One region of the Companilactobacillus pabuli genome, then DNA from elsewhere that is predicted to be linked to it. Evidence: predicted binding sites of a transcription regulator. Region 1 holds the regulator's gene; each other region holds the start of a gene.
The links. Region 1 encodes Rex, which represses fermentation and respiration genes when NADH is low (regulators of the CRP and FNR family bind a similar motif). Its sites were predicted from a motif close to TTGTGAANTANTTCACAA; they were not measured.
Positions count from the first base shown of each region.

Region 2: the regulator Rex is predicted to act here: its motif matches at 3,040-3,057, upstream of G6534_RS04420 (GntP family permease).
Region 3: the regulator Rex is predicted to act here: its motif matches at 2,293-2,310, upstream of G6534_RS08905 (acyl-CoA dehydrogenase family protein).
Region 4: the regulator Rex is predicted to act here: its motif matches at 2,459-2,476, upstream of ald (alanine dehydrogenase).

Region 1 covers NZ_CP049366.1:1,589,276-1,593,519, reverse strand. The annotation lists gene G6534_RS07705 (ABC-F family ATP-binding cassette domain-containing protein) at 1-1,857, opposite strand, end outside; gene G6534_RS07700 (redox-sensing transcriptional repressor Rex) at 1,996-2,646, shown strand; gene manA (mannose-6-phosphate isomerase, class I) at 2,667-3,635, shown strand.
Region 2 covers NZ_CP049366.1:912,494-916,737, forward strand. The annotation lists gene G6534_RS04405 (NupC/NupG family nucleoside CNT transporter) at 1-940, shown strand, start outside; gene G6534_RS04410 (alpha/beta hydrolase) at 983-1,711, opposite strand; gene G6534_RS04415 (CdaR family transcriptional regulator) at 1,779-2,828, opposite strand; gene G6534_RS04420 (GntP family permease) at 3,094-4,244, shown strand, end outside.
Region 3 covers NZ_CP049366.1:1,821,921-1,826,164, forward strand. The annotation lists gene G6534_RS08895 (electron transfer flavoprotein subunit alpha/FixB family protein) at 1-346, opposite strand, end outside; gene G6534_RS08900 (electron transfer flavoprotein subunit beta/FixA family protein) at 347-1,144, opposite strand; gene G6534_RS08905 (acyl-CoA dehydrogenase family protein) at 1,154-2,278, opposite strand; gene G6534_RS08910 (MerR family transcriptional regulator) at 2,423-2,836, opposite strand; gene dltD (D-alanyl-lipoteichoic acid biosynthesis protein DltD) at 2,961-4,217, opposite strand; gene dltC (D-alanine--poly(phosphoribitol) ligase subunit DltC) at 4,226-4,244, opposite strand, start outside.
Region 4 covers NZ_CP049366.1:44,290-48,533, forward strand. The annotation lists gene G6534_RS00245 (GntR family transcriptional regulator) at 1-438, opposite strand, end outside; gene G6534_RS00250 (glycoside hydrolase family 1 protein) at 589-2,004, shown strand; gene ald (alanine dehydrogenase) at 2,548-3,654, shown strand; gene tdcB (bifunctional threonine ammonia-lyase/L-serine ammonia-lyase TdcB) at 3,676-4,244, shown strand, end outside.

The sequences.
Region 1 (4,244 bases):
ATCTTGTTTAGCTTTATTCTCATCGAGTTCTTTTTGTAAATCGGCCAACTTACTGTAAGAAGTTAAGTTTTCATCTTTAGTCATTTCTTTTTGAATGGCCGCATTCTTTTCTTCTAATTCAGCAATTTGATTTTCTAAATCTTCAACTTGACGACGTAATTTACGCTCTTGTTTTTGTTGTTCTTTAGATTGTTGATACTCCATCTTCTTTTCACTAACTGAAGGAGTTGCTTTAGTTTCTTCAACAACTGGCTTGTCGGAAGTTTTTTCAACATAGTAGTCGTAATCACCAAGATAAATCTTACTACCATGTTCACCAATATCGACGATACGGTTAGCTAATGTGTTCAAAAGGTAACGGTCGTGGGATACGAAGAGAACTGTTCCTGGGAATTCCTTCAAGGCGTCTTCAAGAACTTCTTTACTGTCGATGTCCAAGTGGTTAGTGGGCTCATCCATGATTAGGAAGTTGTCGTGTTCCATAGATAATTTGGTCAAAGTCAAACGGGCTTTTTCACCACCGGATAAACCAGCAATAGGCTTTAGAACGTCATCGCCACTGAACAAGAAAGCTCCTAATTTCTTACGGATAATTTGTTCATCAAGTCTTGGGTATAGGTCCCAGATTTCGTGCAAGACGTCTTTTTTAGGATCGAGTCCTTTTAGATTCTGGTCATAGTAGCCGACTTGAACATTGGCACCAAATTGGGATGTTCCTTTGATCATTGGAATTTTTCCGAGAATTGATTTCAAGAAAGTTGACTTACCGATACCGTTAGGTCCGATGATACCAACACGTTCACCTTTTTTGACGTCCAAATTGATTGGTTCAGACATAATGTGGTCATCGTAGCCAATAGCAGCATCTTTGACCAAAAGTACGTCATTACCACTTTCTTTGTCAATCTCAAAAGAGAAGTGAACTGAACCTTGATCACTACCAGGACGATCCAAAACATCCATGTGTTCGAGTTTTTTACGACGACTTTGAGCCATCTTAGTAGTTGAAGCACGGACAATATTTTTTTGGATATATTCTTCGGTCCGTTTAATCTCGGCTTGTTGTTCTTCGTAATGTTTCCAAGCAACTTCTTGATTTTTCTTCTTTTCTTGCAAGTAGAAAGTATAGTTACCAGAGTAGTGGGTTGAAGAGTGTTGATTGATTTCAACAATTTCATTAACTACTTTGTCCAAGAAGTACTGATCATGAGAAACGATTACTAAAGCGCCCTTATAGCCTTTTAGATAGTTTTCTAACCATTCGACAGTGTTGATATCCAAATGGTTAGTTGGTTCATCCAATAGTAAAATATCGTGGTGTTCCAAAAGCATTTTAGCCATTGCCAAACGAGATCTTTCCCCACCAGATAGGGTTGAAATCTCATCTTGCCAAACATCTTCATCAAAGCCGAATCCTTTGAGGACACTTCTGATTTCTGATTGATAGCTATAGCCATTTTCTTGACGGAAGGTATTTTGGAGTTGATCGTATTGTTTCAAAATATCGTCATAGTTGTCGACATTCGGATTGGCCAATTTTTCTTCCAAAGCGCGCATCTTTTTTTCCTGAGCTTTGAGGTAATCAAAGACGTGCTCCAATTCATCGAAAATTTTATTGTCGTTATTTAATCCTGAATCCTGAGCTAAGTAGCCAATATTGGTATCTTTTTTGAGTGCAATATTGCCACTGTTATAGCTCTCCTGATCAGAGATGATTTTTAATAGGGTAGATTTTCCTACACCATTGCGACCAACGAGGCCGATGCGACTATTGTCTTGAATTTCGAAACTGACATTTGAAAAAAGTTTTTTAGTTCCAAAATTTTTGGTAATGTTTTGTGCTTGTAATAAAATCAAGTTGATTGCTCCTTTATCATATTCACAATTTTATCATTAATTAATAATTTATGTCTTTATAGGTTTAACGTGTTGCGTTTTTTGTGATTTTTATTTAGTATAAATGTTAGTGAAATGACACACATATGGTGGTAAATTATGACAAAAACAACAGTTCCAAACGCAACAATAAAGCGTTTACCAATTTATTATCGTTACTTCCAATTTCTCAAAGATGAGGGTACAAAAAAAATCTCCTCTGGTGAATTATCAGAAGGGGTTAAGATTGATAGTGCTACAATTAGACGTGACTTCTCATATCTAGGTGCACTTGGCAAGCGTGGTTATGGCTACGATGTAAACGATTTAGTAACGTTCTTTAAGAAGTTATTGAATCAAGACAAACGTACCAACGTCGCTTTAGTTGGAGTCGGTAATTTAGGTAACGCCTTACTAAATTATAACTTTTCTCGGACAAATAATGTTCGAATTGCGGCAGCTTTTGATATTAATAAAGAAATTGTCGGTACAGTTAAGAGTGGTGTTCCAGTTTACGATATTAGTGAACTAAAAGAACAACTTCACTTACAACAGATCGATGTCTGCATTTTGACAGTTTCTTCAAACGCTGCGCAAACGACAGCCGACTTGTTAGCTGATGCTGGAGTTCGTGGAATCTTGAACTTTACACCGGTCATCATCAACGTGCCAAGCAGTATTCGTGTGCACTATGTTGATTTGGCAAACGAATTGCAAACGTTGATCTTCTTCTTAGACCGTGACAAGTCAGCGACTGAAGAAATAGAATAAATTTTTGGGGGAATTTTTTTATGAGTGAACCATTATTTTTAAAACCCGTCTTTCATGAGAAACTCTGGGGTGGAAGAAAATTAGAAACAGAATTTGGTTACAACATTCCTGATGGAACAATTGGTGAATGCTGGGCAATTTCTGGACATCCACATGGTAAAGAACAAGTCGTAAATGGTGAATTTGCTGGTCAAATCTTTGCTGATCTATGGAATGACCACAAGGAATTATTCGGTAATCCTAAGGGCAAAGTATTTCCACTTCTAACTAAAATTTTGGATGCAAATGCTAGCCTATCAGTTCAAGTTCATCCTGACAATGAATATGCTGAAAAGCACGAACACGAACTAGGTAAAACAGAATGCTGGTACATCATTGATGCTGAACCAGGTTCATACTTGATTTACGGTCACAATGCTAAGAACAAGGCAGAACTTGACCAAATGATCGAATCAGGCGACTGGGATCACTTATTAAGAAAAGTTCCTGTTAAGAAAGGTGAATTCTACTACGTACCAAGTGGTACAGTTCACGCTTTGAACAAAGGTATCATGGTCTTAGAAACACAACAAAGTAGTGATACAACTTACCGTTTGTATGACTATGACCGTGTTGACAAGACTACTGGCAAGAAACGTGATCTTCACATCAAACAATCAGAAGACACAATCACAGTACCTCACAAAGATCCAAAACTAGACATTCAATCAAAAGAAGTTGGCAAGAACAAGTTTACAACCTTCGTTCAACCACCAATTTCACCATTCTTCTCAGTTTATCACTGGGAAATCAAAGAACCGGTTCAATTGCACCACCAAATTGGTAAGTACACATTGATCTCAGTTCTAAACGGTGAAGGTAAGATCACTGCTGATGGTAAAGACTATGACTTGAAGAAAGGTACACACTTGATTGTTCCTGCAACAATTAAAGAATGGACCTTGTCTGGTGATTTGGATATCATCGCTTCAGAATCTGGTGAAGACTAAACTAACTATTTTGAGGGATGTTACGCTGCCGTCGTCCGTTCGGTCCTGGAAAACGCTGGAACGCTGCCGACACAACTTGAAGCCAATTCCAAAATCGGGAATTGTCTCCAAGATTGGTCTTGTCCTAAGCAATAAATCGCTAAGGACAATTTGGCGGCTGAGCATTTTCCAGGACCTCGCTCTCGACTAGATTATGGTTTCTATCTTTATATAAATTGCTTCAGAAAATTAATAGAGGATATTGTTAGAATTACTGTATATTGCCGTATTCTAATGATGTCCTTTTTTGTTTTATTTATGTAAAGAATAAAGAAATAGAGCTGTTCTTTAGGGAGTATGTGTCTAATTCTATCTAAATAGAAATTGAAATCTAGTCGGTAGCGAAAATCCTGTGGCGGCTCAATAGCCAAATTATTCTAAGCAACTTGTTGCTTAGAATAAGGCCGAGTTTTGAGATTTTGCGCACTTGGTTTATGCAAAAGCTCAAAATTGCGTCGGCTATGTTCCAGCCAGCCACAGGATTTTTGCGGACGACGGCATCCTTAACTAAAAAAATAAATCCGTATATTTTTCTTCAAAAAATCTAAAATTAAACTAAAACTAGAACAT
Region 2 (4,244 bases), 680 kb from region 1:
GGACTTTGTAACTAGCGCTCTACTACCAATTTTGTTGATTGTGCCACTATTTGACATTTTGACATATATTGGAGTTCTACCTTTTATTATTAAGTGGATTGGTAAGGGATTGTCATTCATTACTGGTCAACCTAAGTTTGAATCATTTTTTGCCGTTGAAATGATGTTTTTAGGTAATACGGAAGCTTTAGCCGTATCAAGTTTGCAATTAAAACAAATCAAAGCACAACGTAACGTTACTTTGGCAATGATGTCAATGAGTTGTGTTACAGCCTCAATCATCGGATCATACATCCAAATGATGCCAGGTCAATTTATTTTAACAGCTATTCCTATCAATATTATTAATGCAATTATCGTAACAAGTTTATTGAATCCTGTTACAGTTGAACCAGAAGAAGATACAATTGCTAAGCTTCATGGTGAAGATGGTAAAAAAGAACCATTCTTCTCATTCCTTGGCGATTCAATCCTTGGTGCTGGTCGTTTGATCTTAATCATCACTGCTAACGTTATCGCATTTGTTGCTTTGGCAGCTTTGATTGATAAGATTTTACAACTAGTTAATCCATGGTTAACACTTGAACATATTTTGGGTATCGTAATGTATCCATTTGCATGGTTACTTGGTTTGAATGGTCATGATTCATTCCAAATGGCTCAATACATGGGAACAAAATTAGTTACTAATGAATTCGTTGTAATGGGTAAAGTTACAAGTATCATTAAAGACTTTGATCCTCACTTCAAGGCTGTTCTAACAGTCTTCATTACATCATTCGCTAACTTCTCAACTTTGGGAATGATTATCGGATGTTTCAAGGGTATCGTTGATAAAGAAAAGAACGATGCTATTTCTAAGAATGTTGGTTACATGTTGTTATCAGGTATTTTGGTATCACTATTGTCAGCTGCATTCGTTGGAATCTTCGTTTGGTAAAAATAAAAACCGCTAATTTCAAGATTAGCGGTTTTTTTGTACTCATTTTTCTAACCAATCAAAGACCTGGTTGATATTTTGACTCCAGGTGTTCCAAGAATGATCTCCCTCGACTGGCATACAAGTGTAACGAGCTTTGGCATGAATTGATAGAAAGTTTTTGAACATGACGTTATCTTCATGCATAAAGTCTTTATCGCCACACAAAGTCAAAATTTCTTGTTTTGGTTGACGGTTGTTGTAAATATTAGTCAATTGATTTTTAGCTAATTTTTCGGGACTGTCGAAGATACTGTCAAAGGTATTTTTGGCCATTGGACTCTTAGGATTGTCCCGGAAGTGTTCAATATCGGTAATTGGTGAGAGGGCAGCAACCTTACTGAATTTATCATCATTCATAAAGGCAATTTTCAAAGCTCCATATCCGCCCATGCTAGAACCGACGATATAGTTCTTTGATCTGTCTTTTGAAATAGGTAAGAGATGTTGCATCTTAGGGATGAATTCATCAATGAAATAGGAATAATAAGGTATGAAATTAGAATCAGAATAAAACGAGTTTCTCGCTTCAGGCATGATTATCGCAAAATTGTGATCACGAGCAATTTTTTCGATATTGACGTGACGGATCCAGGCACTGTCGTCTCCAGTATAGCCATGCAACAACCAGACTGTAGTATATTCGGCTTCATTTGTATCTGGAATTACCACGGTCGTTTTGAAGTAAGTGTGTAAGTAATTAGTTCTGTAATTCAAATTCATTAATACCATTTGATAGACCTCACAATATGAATTTATTTCACTTGAATAATAAGCAATTCGTCAAAAAATATCAATTTTAACGATGTTCATATTGATATTTTTTGAAATAAAGAAAATTAACGTATAGTTGTAAAATATCGGTCAAATCTTTTAAATCTAGTCCAAAATACTCTGAAATATTATTGAGACGATAATTAGTAGTATTACGATGAACGTTTAAGGCTTTAGAAGTCTCCGTTACATTACCGTTATGCTTGAAATAACAGTCGATCGTATCGATTAATTCTAAACCGGATTTAGTCTTGAGAAAGCTTTTAAATACGCTCAAGGCTTTTTTTGAATACAAATTACTATCAAGAATGTGATTGAGAAAACGAATCTCTTTAAAGTGATAGAAGCCGGTTAGTTGTAATTCTTTACTGACGGTAATAGTGTCTGAAGCTTGGCGCACAGCTTGTTTAAGATTGGTCAACTTATCACTGATACCGACCATTAACTGATTTTCTTGACCAAATTTAAGATATCTATTTAAATCGGTTTCGTTTCTAACAATCAGTAAATATTCTCCAGGAGTTTTTCTAAAAGAAAAATCAAAGGGACTAATTTGTAATTCGTTCAAATCATTTGTTTCAATTAAAACAATATACCGATTGATCGATAAGTCGATGTTTAAGGTTTCAGCACGCAACTGTAGTTCATCATTTAATGAAGCATCCTCAGTATTAGTCCATTCATATAAGAAATGATTCAAACTTTCTTTGCGACGACCTTCAACTTTAGTGTTATTAATTTGTGAAATCAATAACTCGGTTGAAATCTTTAACAATGAGGCTAAAGGAGTAACTTTTTCGGGATCCCCGGTAATACCGATAACGCCAATAGTTTCATTGTTAAATTGTACAGGGATGTTAACTCCGGGTTGACCATATTTTCCAAATGATTGGATCATTGGTTTAGTTTTGCCACTTTGAATAGTATCGACGGCACCGATATGTAAAGTATGGATTCGTGATTTGTCGCCACTGGCAATAATAATTCCCTTTTCGTTCATCATATTAATGTTGTAAGGCACACTCTTCATCATTTTATCAACGATAGACTGTGCCAGATTCGGGTCTAATTTCATATTTTTATTCTTCCTTGTTAAAAAATATTCAAACTTTAATGAAAGCGCAAAGCATAAAATTGTGCATATATTTATTTTACAATATTTTTGAGTAATAAAACATTGATTTATCAGGTAAAAAAAATAAAAATTCATCATTTTAACATTATAATTTGTGCAAGTGTACATTGATTTTAAAAAATCAAAAAGGTATTATACACACGTTGCTCAATTGTTAATTATTTAACAATTGGCTAGAGAAGTTAAGAAAGGGTGTTAATTTAGGATGGTTATTGCATGGTGGGCAGCTCTTTTGGGTTTGCTTTTAGCAATTGGGTTGATTTTATTTAGAGTTAATCCAGTTTATGCTTTGATCTTTGGTGCAATCATTGGTTGTTTAGTCGGTGGCATGTCTTTGACGCAGACGACTGATACGATTGTCAAAGGTAGTTCCGGTGTCATGGGGACGATTATTCGTGTAATCGCAGCCGGAGTGTTAGCAGGTGTCATGATGGAATCTGGTGCAGCTAATGTAATTGCTTCTAATATCGTGGATCATTTTAGCGATAAGTTGGCAATTTTGGCTTTAGCACTTTCAACTATGGTTTTGACAGGTGTTGGGATTTTTATTCCAGTAGCAGTTTTGATCGTCGCACCAATTGCACTAGAAGTTGGTCAAAAAATGCATTACAGTAAACTTTCATTACTAGTGGCTCTGTCTGGTGGAGGTAAAGCGGGTAACGTTATCTCGCCTAATCCTAATACAATTGCGGCTGCTAAAGGATTCAATGTTGACTTATCACAAGTGATGATTGCTGATTTCGTACCAGCAGTCGTTGGTTTGATTGTTACAGTTTTATTGGCCACTTTAATTAAGCATCGTGGTTCTTTTGTACCCGACGACCAAAAATTTGAGTCGAAGAAACAAGATGATTTGCCAAGTTTAAAAGCTGCTATCGTTACACCTTTAGTAGCAGTGATTTTGCTTTTGATCACGCCAGTCGGGGATATTTTTGGTATCAAGGCTTTAGCTTCATTTAATCTTGATGCGATGTACATCTTGCCGATTGCTGGTTTAGTTGGAACCTTAGCTATGGGACAAGGCAAGAAGTTCTTGCAATACATGGCTAAAGGTTTAGCTAGAATGACCGATGTTGTAATGATTTTGATTGGTGCTGGTGCGATTGCTGGATTGGTTTCAGCATCTAACTTGCCACAAAAGGTTGTCGAAATCGTTCAAACAACTGGAATTTCTGGTACCTTCTTAGCTCCAATCGCTGGTATTTTGATGGCTGCAGCAACGGCTTCAACTTCAACCGGTGTTATCTTAGCTTCAAACTCATTTGCCAAATCAATTATGTCATTTGGAATTTCAGGAACTGGTGCAGCCGCAATGGTTCACACTGGTGCCACAGTAATCGATCAATTGCCACATGG
Region 3 (4,244 bases), 230 kb from region 1:
CGGTTTGTAAACGAGCTTGCAATCGAGGTGCAATTGAACGTCCAACAACAGTTGCCGGAAAAATCAAAGTGTTAGGTGTACCTTTTTGCTTAATTAAATCAGCCAAGGCATCAGTAACCTCTAAATCATCACCGTTAACTAAATCATCATCTTTGATGGTAATAATTTTGTCTGGACCATAAGCACTCAAAGCGGTTTCCAAATTAGCAGTACTTTTTTCAATCAAGATGACTACTACAGGATCATGACTAATTTGATTCATCTTAGTAATTAATTGAAAAGTTACTGGATTGATTTCATTTAAATCATTTTCTGCAAAAATCCAATTTTCTTTTATTACCGTCATCTATTTGTCCTCCGTCAAAATATTCTTTTGCTTTAAAATATCCACTAATTCACGAGCAGCCGTAACTGGATCATCTGACAAACGATGATTCTTCTTAGCAACTTTTTTAGGTTCAGAAATTGAACGAACAATTGTTGGAGAACCCGCTTGTCCAACTCGTTGTTCGTCTAAATTCAAATCACTGGCATGCCAAGTAATAATTGGCTTATCAAAACTCTTGGCGATTTCAACAACATTCTTATATTTAGGATTATTAGCTTTATCAGTAGCTGTTAAAAGAATTGGTAGCTTAGCAGTAATCGTTTGTTCTACATTTTCTAATTTACGATCAATCACCAAATGGTCTTCAAAGGCCTCAATTTTATCAGCATAGGTAACTTGAGGAACGTTGAGCATTTCAGCAATGATTGGTCCTACTTGACCAGTATCAGCATCGACTGACTGTTGTCCAACCATTACTAAATCAACATCACCAATTTTTTTGATTGCTTCACCTAGTACATAAGCGGTTGCCAACGTATCGGCACCAGCAAAAGCACGATCTGACAAAAGAACTGCTTTATCAGCTCCAAGTGCCAAGGTTTCTTGTAATGAAACAGCGAAATCATCAGGACCCATTGATAAGGTGATAACTTCTCCTCCAACTTGATCTCTAATCATTAATGCTGCTTGCAAGGCGTGTAAATCATAAGAATTAATAACACCACCTAGGCCACGTCGATCAATGTTCTTTGTTTTTTCGTTAATTTTGACATTTGTCGTTTCAGGAACTTGTTTAATACCAACAACTATTTTCATGACTTCCTCCTAGGCTCTATTCTTTGCTTCAATCAAAGCAATTTCTGTCCGCATCTTTTCAACTGTACCTTCAGCTAATTCCATCGCTCTGGCATCCCTGATCAAATGTTCAACTGGATAATCCAAACTATAACCGTATCCACCCAAAATTTGTAAAGCATCATCACCAGACTTAACAGCACTTCGACTACCATAAGCCTTAGCCATTGCAGCTTCTTCTTCGTAATCTTGGCGATTATCTTTTAGCCAAGCGGCTTTTTGATAAAGTAATTTAGTCGTTTCCTTAGCAATAGCAATATCAGCCACTTTTCTTTGAATACCTTGCATTTGAATAATTGGCGTATCGATAGCTTTTCTGTGGGTTGCATAATCTGTTACGATATCCAATTCATGTTCCATAATTCCAGTCAAAACAGCTCCCATCAATACTCGAGCGTCATTATGAGCACTGTCGCCGATTTCTTTTCCCATGCCAACTTTGCCTAACAAATGACTTTCATTGACTTCAATATTGTTCATGACGATTTCACCAACTGGCACTCCCGTCAGACCTAAGAAGTTTTCTTGTTTACCAAATTCAAATCCTTCCATATCTTTATCAATAACAAAGAAGGATAATTCCTCAGGTGCAGTTTTGACAAGAACACAATAAATTTCGGCCAATCCTCCATTAGTGATCATGATCTTATCGCCATTAATAATCCACTTGTCACCAACATGTTCTGCATGTGAGTTAATTCCTAAAGGATTCGAACCTCCACTAGGTTCAGTCATCGAAAAAGCAATAATTCGTGATTTTGCCTGTGGCAAATACTTATCTTTTAAAGCTTGATTACCAAATTTAACAATCTGGTCAATTGATTTGAAATGACCTTCCAAAGTAACTGCTAAACTTGCATTACCACGAGCAATTTCGTTAATCATTTTGGCGGTCGTTGAACCATCAAATCCAGCACCACCATACTCTTTAGGTAACATCGTACTTAACAAATCTGTTTCTTTTATTTTATTTAACAAGTCATTTACATATGATCTCGTATGATCGATTTCCATATCAAATGGTGCTACTTCGTTTTCAGTGAACGATTTAACCATCCGCAATAGGATTTCTTTACTCGTTTTATTTTGATCCATAACGCTCTCCTTGAATGTTAATTTTTTCACATATGAGAATAAAAAAATACCAAAACTAATCTATCTAGGCTCATGATATATTAGTTTTGGTATAAAGTAAATATAATTATATTATATACAATTGATTACCTTAATATATTAGAATTAGGGCTTATCTAAATGCATTTCTTCTTTAACAAATTTTTCTGTACCATCGTTTGTCGCTTTACCATAGTACTCACATTTAAAATTAATAACATCGAGTGTTTCTTGTAACTGACGCATTTGTTCTTGAACTGACAAGCGTAATTGTAAGAACATATCAAAGCGTTCCTGTAACGAATCATCACCTTCTGTCGTCCACTTGATGAATTGCTTGATTTCTTTGATTGGCATCCCAGCATTTTTTACACATTCAACTATCTGTAAAGTACTTAAATTTTCATCGGTGAAACGACGTACCCCAGCCGAATTTTTCTTCAAGTTGGGAATCAAACCTTCTTTGTCATAATAACGTAACGTTGGAACCGACAAACCGAATTTTTCGGCTACTTCACCGATTGAATAAGTAGTTTCTATTTCTTGCATAAAATCCTCCTTCATTTCTCATTGACCTAAAGTTAACTTAACATATAGTGTGATGATAACATCTTTACATCAAAAAAGCCCCTCTGATCCATTCAGAGAGGTTTTTCATTGATTCTTAAAATTGATTATCGCTAGCCCATTCATTCGTTAAGAAGTAACTATTCATGTGATATTGCGTATTCTTAGGGTTAGCTTTCTTAGTTTGATAATAGCCTTTAAGACTCTTATCTAGCATTAACCAGCCACGCCAGCCCATGTGAATCGTATCTTCAGCAATATAATTAGGATTCTTAACGTTTGATAAATCTACAATATTATTGAAACCTTGAGACTTCAATTGATATTTGATCTTCTTATCAAAATTAGTAATGGAACTCATTGGCATTCCTGTATATTTGACCCAATAAGGATTAATAGGTTGAATGACGAACATTACTTCAGTTTTATTTTGGGCAAACATATATAGCAATGCTTGAAAGTCGTTATACTCAGGGGAACGTGTATAAGTGACGTGTCTATGCGCATTCTTATACTTGATGATTCTCTTTTTCAACTCTTTCTTGTAAAAAGAATTACCAATTTGTAAATCATTATCAGTTGAATGTTTCTTTGCTAACTTAACGGCTAATTGATTCAAATGCTTGTAATCATAAGTATCAGGTAATTGACTAGCCGCTTTATCAATCATCTTTTGGTGATCATTCATCGAAAGTGCTCCAAAGAGATTATCCTGACTTTGTAGACTTGAGCGTGAAATCCGTTGAATGTACATCCGTTGGAAGTTAGTAATCTGTTGGCCTTTAGAAATACGTTCTAAAGCATCATCTTCAATTGGACCTTTGCTAACACCCAGATCAAGTACCCTTTTGGCAATATATTTATTCATTGCTTTATCACCATGATCAGAATTCAAAATAAATCCTGTTAACTGTAATGGTGATAGGAAATATTTGAACGCGTCAGAAGGAACACCAGTCTTAGTAAACCACTGTGGTGAAATAATAAAGACAGCTTTGTTACCTTTCAAATTAGACATTCCACCAACGTTAATAGCTTGAGTCAATGAAGCAGTACCGGGATTACCTTGCAAGAATGGTTTATTCTTCCAATGATACTTTTGCGCCATGGAAGATGGATGGAACGGATCCATTCGAGAAAGTTCCGATGAACCAATAATAGGAATGTAGTTTTCTTTTTCAGCAGCATTCTTAACACTCTCACCTTTTAAAACTCGCACGTCCAACGAAGTGGCCGCTTGGTCAATTTTTTTAGGAGTGACAGTTTTAAAATTGATTGGTGCAAATAAAAGAATCAACAATGCAACAATAGCAACTATAACAGGTCCAAAAATCATCCATAACTTTTTTTTCATAATCTACTCTATTCCAATTCTTGTACA
Region 4 (4,244 bases), 890 kb from region 1:
ATTTTCATAAGCGAAAACCACCCCATTGACGTAACGCACCCGTCTAATTACGTATACTGGTTCAGTTGGTTTGATAAGTAATTTATCAGCCTCGTCTTCAGTGGGAATACGAGCAGATAATTCCAAAACTTTACTAGTTACGGATTTTCCAGCATTGGTTTTGGTAGCTCCAAAGGGTTTATCAATTGGAGAGACCTTTCCAAACTTACTGTGGTCATCCGCAACGTAATCTTTTCTAACAAAAGTTCCTGCACCACGTTTTGAATAAATCATTCCTTCAACCATCAATAATTGGAGTGCCTTGTGGACGGTGATGCGAGTGGTATTAAAATTTTTAGCAATTTGATTTTGATCTGGTAAATTTTCTCCAGGTTCATATTTGCCTGCCTGAATTGCTTTGCGTAAAGAATTAGCAACTTCTTTGTATTTGTAAGCCATAACATTATCTCCCTAATTGTTCATGGTTAAGTTTATCATGAAAAAGAATAAATTTCTTTTGAATATAAAAGTATATACTTATTACCTATTTGTTATTTACATTAACACTTTTTGTGATATGATGAAAGCGTATTCAATCAGAGAGGCGGAATGATTATGACTAACAAGTTACCAAAGAATTTTTTCTGGGGAAATTCTACGTCTAGTATGCAAACAGAAGGTGCATGGAATTTAGATGGTAAAGGCAAATCAGTTTATGATGTCAGACCAGCTACTGATGGTACTTCTGATTGGAAAGATGGTATTGACGAGTATCATCGCTTTGAAGAAGATTTCAATTTAATGGCTAGCCAAGGCATGAATTTTTATAGATTTCAAATTTCTTGGAGTAGAGTTGACCCTGAAGGAGATGGCAACTTCAATGAAAAAGGAATCGAATTTTATAACAAGATGATCGACGCACTTTTGAAACGCAATATTACACCAATGATTTGTTTGTATCATTTTGACATGCCACTATCTTTAGCTCAAAAATATAATGGCTTTTTATCACGTCCAGTAGTTAAGGCATTTGTCAGATATGGCATTGAAATGGTAAAGAGATTTGGAGATCGAGTTAAATATTGGATTACTTTTAATGAACAGAATCTTTATCACACGAGTGAGGCCTTTAATATTTCTGGTTATTTAAAGGGCGATAAGACAATTGATGAATTATATCAGATCAGTCACCATGTAATGTTAGCCCACGCTGGCGTAGCTAATTTTATTCATGAACATACTGATTGCCAAATTGGTGGAATGCTAGCTTACAGTGAAGTTTATCCAGCTACACCTAATCCTCAAGATGTATTATATGCACGAAAAATTGATGAATTTTTAAATCGTGATTTACTTGATGTCTTTATTTATGGACGTTATTCTCATGAAGTAATGACGTATGTCAAAAATCATAAGATTGAAATGGATTATCAATTGAATGATGATGAGGCTTTGATTCAAGTAAGTTCAGATTTTATTGCTTTCAGTTATTATCGTAGTGAGACAATCGATTCAACGAGAGTACCGCTTAATACAGTACCTAATTTGTATTTAGATTATGGTAGTAAGAAGAATCCGTACTTAGAAACATCAGAATATGGCTGGCAAATTGATCCGGCGGGATTTAGAGATATTTTGGCAAAAGTTTATAACGAATACAGTGTACCAATGTTTCCAATTGAAAACGGTCTAGGTATGCGCGAGGAATACAAAGGTCAAGAAATACAAGACGATGGACGAATCAATTATATGCGCAATCACATTCAAGCAATGAAAGATGCCATCTTTGAAGACGGTGTCGAAGTTCTTGGCTATTTAGGATGGGGTTTGATTGATATTCCTAGTTCTAGTGGCAATATGGATAAACGTTATGGAACGGTCTATGTTAATCGGACTAACCATGACTTGAAAGATATGGAACGAATTCCCAAGAAGAGTTATTGGTGGCTTAAACAAGTTATTGAGTCTAATGGTGAGAATCTGAATGATTTGAATTTAGAAACAGAAAAAACACAATATGCTTAGATTCATTTTAACCTTATAGTTAATATTAGAAATGCATCCATTTAGAAATAGTTGATCACTATTTCTAAATAGATGCACTTTTTTTATGGTAAAAAATCTAGGTCCTTTTGTGAAATATTTTTTAATTGGCATATTATTTGCTAAGTTAAACAGGTGTTTTCTCATAATATACAATTCAATATTAGTAAATTATGAGCAAAAATTAATTAGTTTTTAATTCCAATTATAAATTGTGGATTAAATTAAGGTTTTAAAATAAAAAAATCTAATATGAAAATAAAAATAAACATTTTATGAAAATGAAATGTGAAAAATATGCTTATATTTATAATTTATAAGAATTTCAAATATTTAAAAATAAACGTTTTACAAGTGTAGCCTTTATAAACCGTGATATAAAGGCGAAACAACTGTTTAAGAAACATAAACACTTCACAATCTCAGGAAAACAAAACTGTGATTTTTATCACAAAAATGATTGTTTTTCGTAAATGAAGGCGGTAACATGAAAATGAAATTAAGGATAAAGGAGGAAAATTAATAATGATCGTTGGCGTTGTTAAAGAACAAAAACCTGGCGAAGGACGTGTGGGCGTTACACCAGAAAATGTTCAAAAATTAGTAAATGTTGGAGCTGAAGTTTTAGTTGAAGAAAACGCAGGTATAGGTTCTGGTTTTAGCAATGAAGATTACCAAAAGGCTGGCGGACAAATTGTTAGTCATGCAAAGACTTGGGATGCAGATCTGGTGGTTAAAGTTAAAGAACCGGATGCAGAAGAATATCAATATTTCAAGCCAAATCAAATTGTTTGGGGATTTCAACACTTGGCATCTTCTCCAGAAACAGTTAAAGCAATGATTAAGTCTAAGACAACTGCCATCGGTGGAGAAACGATTATTAAGGATAACAAGTTGCAATTGTTAGCACCAATGAGTGCCATTGCTGGTCGTCGTTCAGTAATTATGGGAACTTATTATTTGGAAGCACAACACGAAGGAGAAGGCATCTTGCTTTGTGGAACTCCTGAAGTCAAAGCTGGTAATGTTGTGATTCTAGGTGGTGGTAATGCTGCTGTAAATGCTGCTACGCTTGCTTTGAATATGGGATGTCACGTAAGTATTCTCGAAGTAAAGCAAGAACGCTTGGATTGGTTAGAGAAACACTTTGCAGGACAAGATTATCAAGGAATTATTTCAAATACAGAAAACATTGCCAAATATATTAAAAACGCCGATTTGTTCATCTCAACAGTTTTGATTCCAGGAGCTAGACCACCAAAATTAGTTACTGAAAAAATGGTTAAATCAATGAAACCTGGAAGTGTAATTGTTGATGTTGCAATTGACCAAGGGGGGACGGTAGAAACAATTGACCATCCAACTACGATTGAAGATCCAGTATTTGTGAAAGATGGGATTATTCATTACGCTGTTCCAAATCAGCCAGGGGCTGTACCAAGAACTGCAACATTGGCATTAGCTAGTGGGAATATTTCTTACTTACTGGAGATAGTTGAGAAAGGTTTGGATCAAGCTATTAAAGATGATGAGGCTTTGATGTCTGGAATTAATATTTATCAAGGAAAAGTAACTAATAAAGGTTTGGCCGATTCATTGAATTATGATTTTACAGAAATTGATGCAATTTAATAATAGGGGGTGAACGAGTTGATGACTGCAGAAGATATTAAACAATCAAAAGATTTTCAAAATCCTGTTTGTATGAGAGATATTGAGGAAGCAGCTCACTCTATTCACGAAGTGGGTCGAGTCACACCACTGATTCAATCAATGTTTTTAAGCCGTAATATAGCTCATGGGGAGGTTTACTTGAAGCTAGAAAACATGCAATTAACTGGATCATTCAAATTTAGAGGTGCTTTTAATAAAATCAATCATTTGAGTGATGCTGAAAAAGCACGTGGTGTCATCACAGCTTCGGCCGGTAATCATGCTCAGGGAGTAGCTTTAACATCGCACCTTTTGGGAATAGACTCAGTTGTTATCATGCCACATGGTGCTCCAATTGCTAAGCAGGAAGCAACTGCTGGATATGGTGCAAAGGTCATTCTACATGGTGATAATTTTGATGAGGCACACCAATTTATGGAAGAAGAAGCCGAAAGAAAAGGCTATACAATCGTTGATCCATATAACGATGTTGATGTCATTGCTGGTCAAGGTTCAATTGGGTTAGAAATTCTTGATCAAATGTGGGATGTCGATACAGTTATCGTTCC